Regions from separate parts of the Leptolyngbya sp. CCNP1308 genome, predicted to be linked through region 1. Evidence: riboswitches for the same ligand, from Rfam matches in the RefSeq annotation. Region 1 holds a riboswitch; the other holds the start of a gene.
The links. A riboswitch is a leader RNA that binds a small molecule or an ion and turns the genes downstream of it on or off. The one in region 1 is predicted to bind cyclic di-AMP.
Positions count from the first base shown of each region.

Region 2: it holds a riboswitch for cyclic di-AMP, as region 1 does, so the genes downstream of both, VB780_RS29000 (universal stress protein) here and VB780_RS26195 (SLC13 family permease) in region 1, are expected to answer to the same signal.

Region 1 covers NZ_JAYGIH010000105.1:112,142-117,316, reverse strand. Annotated here, with positions in the region: gene VB780_RS26205 (UPF0104 family protein) at 1-715, shown strand, start outside; gene VB780_RS26200 (glycosyltransferase family 2 protein) at 781-1,791, shown strand; cyclic di-AMP (ydaO/yuaA leader) riboswitch at 2,093-2,246, shown strand; gene VB780_RS26195 (SLC13 family permease) at 2,355-3,692, shown strand; gene VB780_RS26190 (hypothetical protein) at 4,466-5,035, shown strand.
Region 2 covers NZ_JAYGIH010000111.1:27,313-32,487, forward strand. Annotated here, with positions in the region: gene VB780_RS28990 (ABC transporter substrate-binding protein) at 1-527, shown strand, start outside; gene VB780_RS28995 (ABC transporter ATP-binding protein) at 686-1,531, shown strand; cyclic di-AMP (ydaO/yuaA leader) riboswitch at 1,913-2,073, shown strand; gene VB780_RS29000 (universal stress protein) at 2,171-2,746, shown strand; gene VB780_RS29005 (hypothetical protein) at 2,801-3,454, opposite strand; gene VB780_RS29010 (aspartate carbamoyltransferase catalytic subunit) at 3,453-4,469, shown strand; gene VB780_RS29015 (YdcF family protein) at 4,545-5,175, opposite strand, start outside.

The DNA.
Region 1 (5,175 bases):
CCCCGTTTACCTGCAAACCAATCTGCTGAAATATCTGCCCGGCAACGTCTGGCACTTTTTTGGCCGAGTGCGCGCCCTGCGGAGTGCGGGGGTCGATAACGGCACGGCCATCATCGGCGTCGCCCTAGAACCTCTCCTTATGGCCGCCGCCGCCCTAGTAGTGGGTATCGCCACCCCTACCCACTACTGGCCCTTGCAGCTCTTGAGCTTGGGCGTCGTCCTCGCCACCCTTTCTCCCCGCTGGCTCAATCCCTTGGTCAATCGCCTGGGCCGCTCCAAAACTGCTGCTATCACCGCCAGCGAATCTCCCTCACCTCCCCCAATTCAAAATTCAAAATTCAAAATTCAAAATTCCCCCTCTCCCGGTCTCCGCCACTACCCCCTCAAACCCCTCCTCGGCCAGTTCGGCTACATAGCCCTGCGCGGCATCGGCTTCTGCCTGGTGCTCAACGCCGTGACACCGCTGGCGGCGATCGCTTGGCCCAGTACGATCAGCGCCTTTAGCCTGGCCTGGCTGGGGGGATTGGTAGTGCCGGGCGCACCGGGGGGGCTGGGCGTATTTGAGGCGATCGCCCTCAGTCTGCTCCAGGGTCAGTTCTCTGCCGCCGTGGTGCTGAGCGCGGTGGTGCTGTACCGGGTGGTCAGTACCCTGGCCGAGGCTCTAGGAGCGGGGTTGGCCACGCTTGATCAAAGCCTTTCCAGTACACTCAAGTAAATTGCCTATCCCCAGACGGCAGTGATACGGTTTTTGATGGTCTTCCCCGTTGTGCCGAAGCTGCCATGACATCTACCCAGTCCCCCTCGGTTTCTGCACTGCCCGCGCTCACGGTTCCCATCGACATTTCGGTGGTGGTGCCGGTGTACAACGAGTACGACAGCCTGCCTGCCCTGGTTGAGGCCATCACTAGAGCGCTCGACGGGCTGGGCTACAGCTACGAAATTTTGGGGGTAGACGATGGCTCTACCGATGGTTCGAGCGATCGCCTGCGCGAGCTGGCCCAGCAGTATCCCCAACTGCGGGCGGTGATTTTGCGCCGCAACTACGGCCAAACCGCCGCCATGGCCGCCGGATTTGACCATTCCCGGGGCCAGATCGTGATTACTATGGATGGCGATCTGCAAAACGACCCCGCCGACATTCCCCGCCTGCTCGATCGCCTCAACGAGGGCTACGACCTGGTCAGCGGCTGGCGCAAAAATCGCCAAGACAACACCCTCACCCGGCTGATTCCCTCCAAAATTGCCAACTGGCTGATTGCTGGCGTTACCGGGGTTGAGCTGCACGACTACGGCTGTTCCCTCAAGGCCTACCGGGCCGAGGTGATTCGCGACCTCAACCTCTACGGCGAGCTGCACCGCTTTTTGCCTGCCCTGGCCTTTATCGAAGGGGCACGCATTACCGAAATGCCCGTCACCCACCACCCCCGCCGCTTTGGCACCAGTAAGTACGGCCTGGGCCGCACCCTGCGCGTGGTGATGGATATGCTCACCGTCTACTTTATGAAAAAGTTTCTCACCCGGCCCATGCATGTGTTTGGCAGCCTGGGGCTGGCGTCGATGGCGGCGGGCATTGCCCTGGGGGTTTATCTCACCCTGGTAAAGATTTTGGCTGACCAGGATATCGGCGATCGCCCCCTCCTTGTCCTTGCCGTTGTCCTTCTGCTGGCAGGTATCCAGCTCTTCAGCTTTGGCCTGCTGGCCGAACTGCTGATGCGCACCTACCACGAATCGCAGCAGCGACCCATCTATCGGGTGCGTGAGGTGGTCAGCAACGCTGCATCTCAAGATTAGACTGTCCTAACTAAAGAAATTTCTAGAAAAGAAGATCCCTACTTTATTCGGCGACTGTAGCCACCGTAGGGTGGGCACTGCCCACCATTAGGAAGAAAGTTTTCCGGAAATCGCCTAAATACTTTACTTTTCCGGGATCTCACCGCGACCGGCCCAACGGGAGGAGTTGGCGTTTTTGGAGTCCTTGGAAAGGATGTGTTTTTGGGTGAGATACGCCTAGCCCGTCCTCGGTATCCGGTGGCCCGTGAGCATTTGCGGATTGTTGAATCTGGGCAAACGTGCTAGATTCTGCTTCAACTCAATAGTTACGCTGCCTAATTCAGCGCTCGTTAAGAGTTCGCTGAAGCGGAGGAACCAACTTTTGGGGCTTATCTCAGGGCGAAACGCATCGCCAGAGAAGGGGATCTCTCACCCCTCGCCCGTCAGCTAACTCCGTCGGCCTTGGGAGAGAACGTACTGGAAGCTTTTTTTAACGCTATCCGTAGTTCTCCTACGACAGTTAACCCCTCGATGACAGTCGTCATCGAAGGGTTTTGTTTAGCACCACAACAAGGAGACAGGCTATGGAAATCTGGTCTGAGATCACCGCGTCGGTGGTCTTTTTTGGAGTCTTGGCCCTGATTGCCACCGAGCGCATGCACCTCACCGTTGCGGCCTTTTTGGGAGCAATGCTGCTGATATTTTTCCATGTGCTCACCCTCGACCAAGCGATTGGCTACATCGGCAACAGCCACGCCACCCTGGCGCTGTTCTTTGGGGTGATGGTGATGGTGCGCGCCTTTGAGCCCACCAAGATTTTTGAATACCTGGCTACCCAAATGGTGATTATGGCTCGCGGCGAAGGCAAGCGGTTGCTGCTGGGCATTGTGGCCATCACCACGCCGATCTGCGCCATGCTGCCCAACGCCACCACGGTCATGCTGCTGGCCCCGCTGATTCCGCCTATGGCGGCAGAACTCAACATCAACTTTGTGCCCCTGCTGATTTTGATGGTTTTTGTGGCCAACAGCGCTGGCCTGCTGACCCTGGTGGGTGACCCGGCCACCTTTATCGTGGGCGACGCAATCAACATGAGCTTTTTGGAGTATCTCACTAAGCTCAGCCTGGGGGGTGTGGTGGCGATCGCCACCATTGTCGTCATACTACCCATCCTCTTTCCCAACACCTGGAACAAAAAGCTGGCTGACCTTGACCACCTGCCCCACCCGGTCGTCAACCATCCCCGCATGCTGGCCCTGGGCGGGCTGATTGTCGGGCTGGTGCTGGTGCTGTTTGTGGTGGGCGAAAGCCTGCCGGTGCCGATATCTCCGGCGGCGATAGCTCTGCTCGGTGCCGCCCTCTGCCTGCTGCTCACCCACCACAGCGGCATTGACACAGTGCACAACATTCTGCGCGATGTTGACTGGAGCACGCTGGTCTTCTTCATGAGCGTGTTTGTGCTGATTGGCGGCCTGCAAGAAACTGGGGTGATCAGCTCGGCCTCGGGCCTGCTGGGGGTGGTGATCGGCCAAAATATTGCCCTGGGCGCGATGCTGCTGCTGTTTGTCACCGGCATTCTCTCCAGCCTGATTCCCAACATTCCCCTGGTGGTGGCGATGGTGCCCCTGCTGAAGGAATACCTGGTGAACGTGAATCTTGCCGGGCCAGAGCTGATGTCACCCGACTTTGCCGGGCAGATTCCGCCCGAAATTTTGCCGCTGTTTGCGGCGATGATGTTTGGCGCAACCCTGGGCGGCAACGGCACCCTGGTAGGCGCATCGTCGAACATTGTGGCGGCGGGAATTGCCGAGCAGCACGGCAAACCAATTTCGTTCCGGCAGTTTTTGAGCTACGGCCTGCCGATCATGGCGCTACAGCTCATCACCATCAGTGCCTACGTGGGGATTCGATTTCTGCTGTAGGCTGCGACTCCAAGGGGGCGATCGCTATGCCGACGAGTAGATGCGCTAAATCAAAATCAAAGCATTTAGCGATCGCACTCCAGAATCAACGCCCCTCTTTTTGGGGATGAGAAAACCCGCTAGCCAACTGTGGTTGGCGGGTTTCTTGAAAGGGCACCGTCATGGGATAGATATTAATTAGAGGTCATGCGATCGCCCCAATTAATACTTATTTTTTTGGCGATCAGATGATTTCATCGTGGATGTTCATCCTCAAGGAGATCTTTCAAATGCATGGGGATCATCTCCTCCCTGGGGAAGACTTCACTTTGTAAAATTATCCTTACGTTGTAGTGAGAGCTTGTGGAGCTTAGAGCTTTAACTCTCGCCTTTGCGATCAATTTTTCTAAGCAAAAACCCTTTCAGCTTGGCGAAAAAGCATCGAAAAGCAGATGTAAAGACTTTTGGATCACAAGCCAAGATTCTTTTGCTAGTAGAAAGCAACAGCGAATCTTGTACAAAATCCAATTTTGAGGTCCGCGATGAAACGACTATCTATAGGCACAATTTCAGCACTTTTTCTCGCAGGGGTAGCTGCGCCTGCCGCCTTTGCCGAAACTCAAGGAACTTTGCAGTCTCAAGCTCCCGGTCAGCAACAAACTCCTGGGCAGATGCAAGCTCCCAACCAAGCGCCTGAGCGGGTGCCTGGGCAAAATCCAGAGTCTTATCCTAACCAAACTCCGGGCCGCCAACAGCCGCGATCTCAGGATTCTGGGCAAATGCAAACCCCTAGCATGGATCGGACTCCCAGCCAGGCTCCTAATCAAGCGCCTGAGCGGGTGCCTGGGCAAAATCCAGAGTCCTATCCCAACCAAACCCCGGGCCGCCAACAGCCCCGATCGCAAGATTCTGGGCAGATGCAAACTCCCGGCATGGATCGGACTCCCAGCCAGGCTCCTAATCAAGCGCCTGAGCGAGTACCTGGGCAAAATCCAGAGTCCTATCCCAACCAAACTCCGGGCCGCCAACAGCCCCGATCGCAAGATTCTGGACAGATGCAAACCCCTGGGCAAACCTCAATGCCCAGCACTGAGTTGAACAGCATGGGCATGGGTGAGTCTCTCTCCACTGATCTAGTGAGCCCGTTCCAGCTGGCCTACATGGCCGTTAGGGGCGAGCTAAACCAAGGCGGCGGCGAAGGTTACTCGGCTCACAAGGCGCGCCAAGGCAATGCCGAGGGTCAAAACATCGTTGAAGCTGCTATCAACCAGGGCTATATCAGCAGCGCCCTCATGGAAGACCAGGGCTACATTGACAGTGTTAACCAAGTTCTGAGAATGCGAGCTTCTGACTGGAGAGGCTAGAGTCCTCCAGTGGTAAGGCTCTAGGGTCAATCTGCCATCCATAGGTCTCCCCCGCCTGGCGCGATCACAATCGCACTGGTGGGGGAGACCTGTTGCTGGGGGGCTAGGCGCTGGCTGGGCAGAAACGTTGTCTGAAGGCA
Region 2 (5,175 bases), on a different contig from region 1:
AGGCGATGATCGAGGCCTGCCGCTACTGCGATGACCCAGCCAACCGCACCGAAGTAGCGGCAATTATCTCGGATCGATCGTTTACCGGGGCACCGCCCAAATTTACAGAACCCGGCCTGGTGGGCAACTACAACTACGGCGGTTTCGACGGCAAAAGCCGCAAAGTTCAAATACCAGACAGCACCATCTTTTTTGAACTACCCGAGGATCTACCCCATCCCCCTGGAGACCACTCCACCTTTATGTGGCAGTCTCAGTCGATCTGGCTAATGACTCAAGCGGCTCGCTGGGGGCAAATTGCCGAGTTTCCAGCCGATGCCGAGGCCAAAGCTCGCCAGGCCTGGCGCACCGATCTCTATCGAGACATTGCGGCTGAAATGGGCATCGACTGCCCAGCAGAAGACTACAAAGTAGAGCCTGGGGAACTGTTTATTGATGGTGTTGCCTACGACCCTAGCGACCCGGTGGGCTATCTGAATGGGTTTGAGATTCGCGCTAATCGTCCCCAGCGGATTTTTATGGGGTGAGGGTTGGTGGGTTAAAAAGTTGGCACGTTGGAAGGTTGAAAAGTTGGAAGGTTGAGAAATCCTAACCTTTCAACTTTCTAACCTTTAAACCATTTAACCCAACCCCTTTGCGGCGAAACAGTCTTCCGTTATTTAGATGCACTATTCAGGAGAAAACCATGGTTAAGTCAAGTCAATATTCGCAGCCCTCTGATCAACGGCAGGCTGAGTTTGAAACCGATTTTTTGGTCGTTCAAGACCTGGTGAAAGCCTACCCTAGCGCTGGCGGCGACCCCACGGTGGTGCTCGACAACATCAATCTCACCGTTGGAGCAAACGAGTTTATCGCCATTATTGGCCACTCGGGCTGCGGCAAATCGACGCTGCTCAAAATTGTCAGTGGGCTAGAGCAGGCTACCTCTGGCGGGGTGTTCTTGGAGGGTTCACCCATTAAAAAACCAGGGGCCGATCGCATGATGGTGTTTCAGCAATACTCGCTGCTGCCCTGGCTGACGGTGCGCGAAAACGTGCGGCTAGCGGTAAATGAGGTGTGCGATCAGCTCTCTCCCCGCGATCGCACCGACCTCGTCGAAGAACACCTGGCGATGGTGAACCTCACCGCCGCCGCCGAGAAATACCCCGATGAGCTGTCGGGCGGCATGAAGCAGCGGGTGGGCATTGCCCGTGCCCTGGCCATTCGGCCAAAAATGCTGCTGATGGATGAACCCTTTGGTGCCCTCGACGCCCTCACCCGCAGCCACCTCCAGCGCCAGGTGCTCGACATTTGGGAGCGCAACCCCCAGGCGGTGATGATGATTACCCACGATGTGGACGAGGCCATCTATATGGCCGATCGCATTGTGATGATGACCAACGGCCCCAATGCCCAGATTGGCGAAATTCTGACCGTGCCCTTTGACCACCCGCGCGATCGCACCGCCCTGCGGGAGTCGTCAGAATATTACGATCTGCGCAACCACGCCCTGGGGTTCCTCGACAGCTACTTTGAGCAAATGGCCAGCTAGCAGGCTTTTGTCAGGTCAGGCTTGCAGGCTACTGAGTAACAGCCAGGCAGGATTAGCCAGACTGGCCTACTGCACCTTAACCTAGCTGCCACCATAGCTATGGCTATGACCCGAAGGGGGAAAGAGGGTGGCGATCGCCGCCCTCTTTTTGGTTACTTTAGCAACCGCAAAATACCTCCAGCGGAAGATGTTTTTAGGGGAAACATGCCGACTAAAACATCTTTTTAGGCCAGCTCAAGGCCTTCTATTAGAGTCGAGAAATTTACCTAAAAAATAAAAATATTTTCTTCCTTGGACTATCTGTATCTAGCGATACAAATAGTCACATAACGCAAAGAATTCGTTGACGCTTTTCATTTTCCCCTTCTACAATTTAGGAGTCGAACAAGTCAGCCTAATCTAGTTGTCCCAACGGCTAGAGCGGGGGAACCAGTTAAAGGGGCGTGTTTCCGAGTTCTTAATACCCCATGGAGGGTAATCGGAAAAGGGTATCTCTCAACCCTAGCCCGTCAGCTAACCTCGTCGGCATTGAGGGAGACTGAATCTCACCATTTACGCCAGTGCGTTGGTTGTTTCAGTGTCCTAAGTCGTGTTAACACGGCTTGTTCGCTGTCTATGACTAGGCTCCAGGAGGGTCTTATGCAGCTCAAATCACGTGCCACTGCCCCATCAAGGCAGCCATTTTCGATTGTTCCTCAGGTTTCTCCCGAGGCGGCCATCAAGCCCATGATTATGCGGTTAGAGGCAGCCCTGGGTCGCCGCGATCTAGCGAAGAATATTGTTTTACTGCTGCGGCCTAAACCGCCTACTTTAGGCCCTAATGTAGACGAGCAAACAATCAACTTCGTCGTCGGCTACAGCGGTTCAGCCCACAGTCAGGCTGCCCTCGATTTGGCTTTGTGTGTAGCCCACCAAACCCGTTTAGCTAAGCCTAATCCGGTGATGGTGCACGTGGTTTACGTGGTTGATAAAACCCGCCCTAAAACCATTGCCAATGCCGATCGCATTCTTTGGCAGGCTCGCTGCCTGGCCAGCGAGTGGCGCGGGTCGCTCAACGCCCACCTGCGGGTAGGCCAAGTGGCGACCGAGCTCAGCCAGGTGGCTAAGGAGATTGGGGCTGAGGTGCTGCTAGTGGGTTGCCACACGGCCAAGCACCAGCTGGTGCGACAGCTAGATTCCCAAACTCCGTGCTCTGTGCTGGGGCTCCCCAAGTAACGGGGCTAGCGTCGTTTTTCTAGACGAGCGCTAATGAATACTGCAAAAGGTGCTCTACAGCACTAGGGGGTTACCCCGATTGGTAAAGATGACGGCCTCAATTTTCCAGTCAGGCTGGTTGATCAGGGTCTCGCGCAGACTGCCCAGCAGCGCCTTTTGCTCGCATACCGACAGCGAGTTGAGCACTCGGCGAGAGTTGCGGGCCACCCGTAGGTCGATGGTGACGGTTTTGGTCTCGGGGTCAAAGCTGGTGCGGTAGCCCGACAGGGTCAGATCCGGAATAGCCTGCTCGGCCATGATCAGAGCAACGGTGTTCTCCATGCTTTGGGAGCGGGGCACCTGAATGGCTTGGGTTTGGTAGCTTTCGCAGCGATCGTCGAGGGTATGGAGATCCACGGCGACTGGGTCGGCGGGCATCACTAGCCGCCGGGCACTGGCCTGCATGGAGCGGTTGGCGCTGACCAGGGCATCGGCGGGGTTGGGGGCTAACTCTAGGGATTGGAACAGGGGGGCGATCGCCGCTTCCGCAGAGTCCGCAGGTACCACTAAATCCGTCGCCTTGGGTATCGGCTCTACCTCAGTCCCTTTCCCAGAACAACTCCCCAGCAGCCCCAAAAGCGCCAGGAAAATCGCGCCCGAAATTATCCCTTGGCCTCCCAGCCAGGTATGGTGGGGACGGTATTTAACAGGGTTGAGACAACGGGCCATGGCGAGTGCTTCCTGGAATCGACGACACGTGCTGTCGCTGGCTGATTTTACGGCGGCGGAATTTGAAACGGTGATGGAGACGGCGGTGAGCTTTTGGCAGGTGCTGTCGCGCCGTACCCGTAAGGTGCCCGCCCTGCAAGGGTTGGTGGTTACCAACATGTTTTTTGAGCCCTCGACCCGCACCCGCAGCAGTTTTGAGCTGGCCGCCAAACGCCTGTCGGCGGATGTGCTCAATTTTGCCCCCGGCACCTCGTCGCTCACCAAAGGTGAAACTATTCTAGACACCGCCAAGACCTACCTGGCTATGGGCACCAACCTGATGGTGATTCGCCACCAGGAGGCGGGGGTGCCGGGAGCGATCGCCGCCGAAATGGATCGGCTAAATACCGGAGTCGGCGTGCTCAACGGCGGTGACGGGCTCCACGCCCACCCCTCCCAGGCCCTGCTCGATCTATTCACGCTGGGACTGACCCTCGATCCGGATCAACCCACGGCATCCCTAATAAAAGGCAAGAAAATTGCCCTGGTAGGCGATATTCTCCACTCCCGCGTGGCCCGCTCTAATCTCTGGTGCCTGACGGCCTGCGGCGCTGAGGTTCACCTGGCGGCCCCGCCCACCCTGCTACCCCCCGGCTTTGCCGACGCCTTTATTACCCAGTCGCCGATCGACATTCCCCGCGCCATTGTGCAGCACAGCACCCTGGCCCCAGCCTTAGAGGGGGCCGATTTTGTGATGACCCTGCGCCTACAAAAGGAACGCATGGCCCAGCACCTGCTGCCCAGCCTGCGGGAGTACCACCAAGGGTTTGGGGTGACGCGCGATCGCATCGCCCACTGCCAACCTACCGTCAAAATACTGCACCCCGGCCCGGTGAATCGCGGCGTCGAAATTAGCTCTGACCTGATGGATGACCCCGACCTGAGCCTAATTGGCGACCAGGTGACCAGTGGCGTCGCCGTGCGGATGGCTTTGCTGTACCTGATGGGGGTAGGGGATAAGGGTGCGGCGGGGTGAGGAGATGGATAAATTCAAAGTGCAAAATTTTGAATTTTCAATTTTGCACTTCCCCTCTCTCACCTTCCCCACTTTCTATCCCGCCCTCACCCCAAACCCTGGCTCCCCCGTTTTGCGTGCAAAATAGCGCCCCATCATGCCATAGCCGATCAATCCGGCCCATTCCCGCAGCACTAGGAATTGTCGTCCGCGATTGCCTAGGCTGCTGGGCACAGGGCTGGGGTGGGGAGTGACCTCAAAGCCTAGACTGCGGAAGGTGAGGAGCGATCGCGCCATATGGGGCGGGTCGGTGACCAAAATCAGCCGCCTGATGCCCTGGGGCTGTAGCATTGCCGCCGTAAACAATGCGTTTTCGTTGGTGGTGGCGGAGCAGGGTTCGCCGTCAATAGCGGCGGCAGGTACCCCAGCGGCCGCCAGCATCTGGCCAATTTCTGTAGCGTCGCCGCGACCGCTGGCAAAGATCAGGGGTGCCCGCTGCCGCCGCCACAGATCGGCGGCGACCTGCACGCGGCTGGGGCGAAAGTCTGGCCCACGACCCAGCACCACAATGGCATCGGCGGGCTGATCGCCATCCTGGGGAATTAGGAGGGCCAGGGCTTCTCCCCCCAGGTGAGTTCCTAGGGGAGAGATCCCCAAACCATAGATCAGCACGAGCAGCACCCCGGCCAGACTCATCCGACGCTTCCACCGTCGGGGGCGCACAATC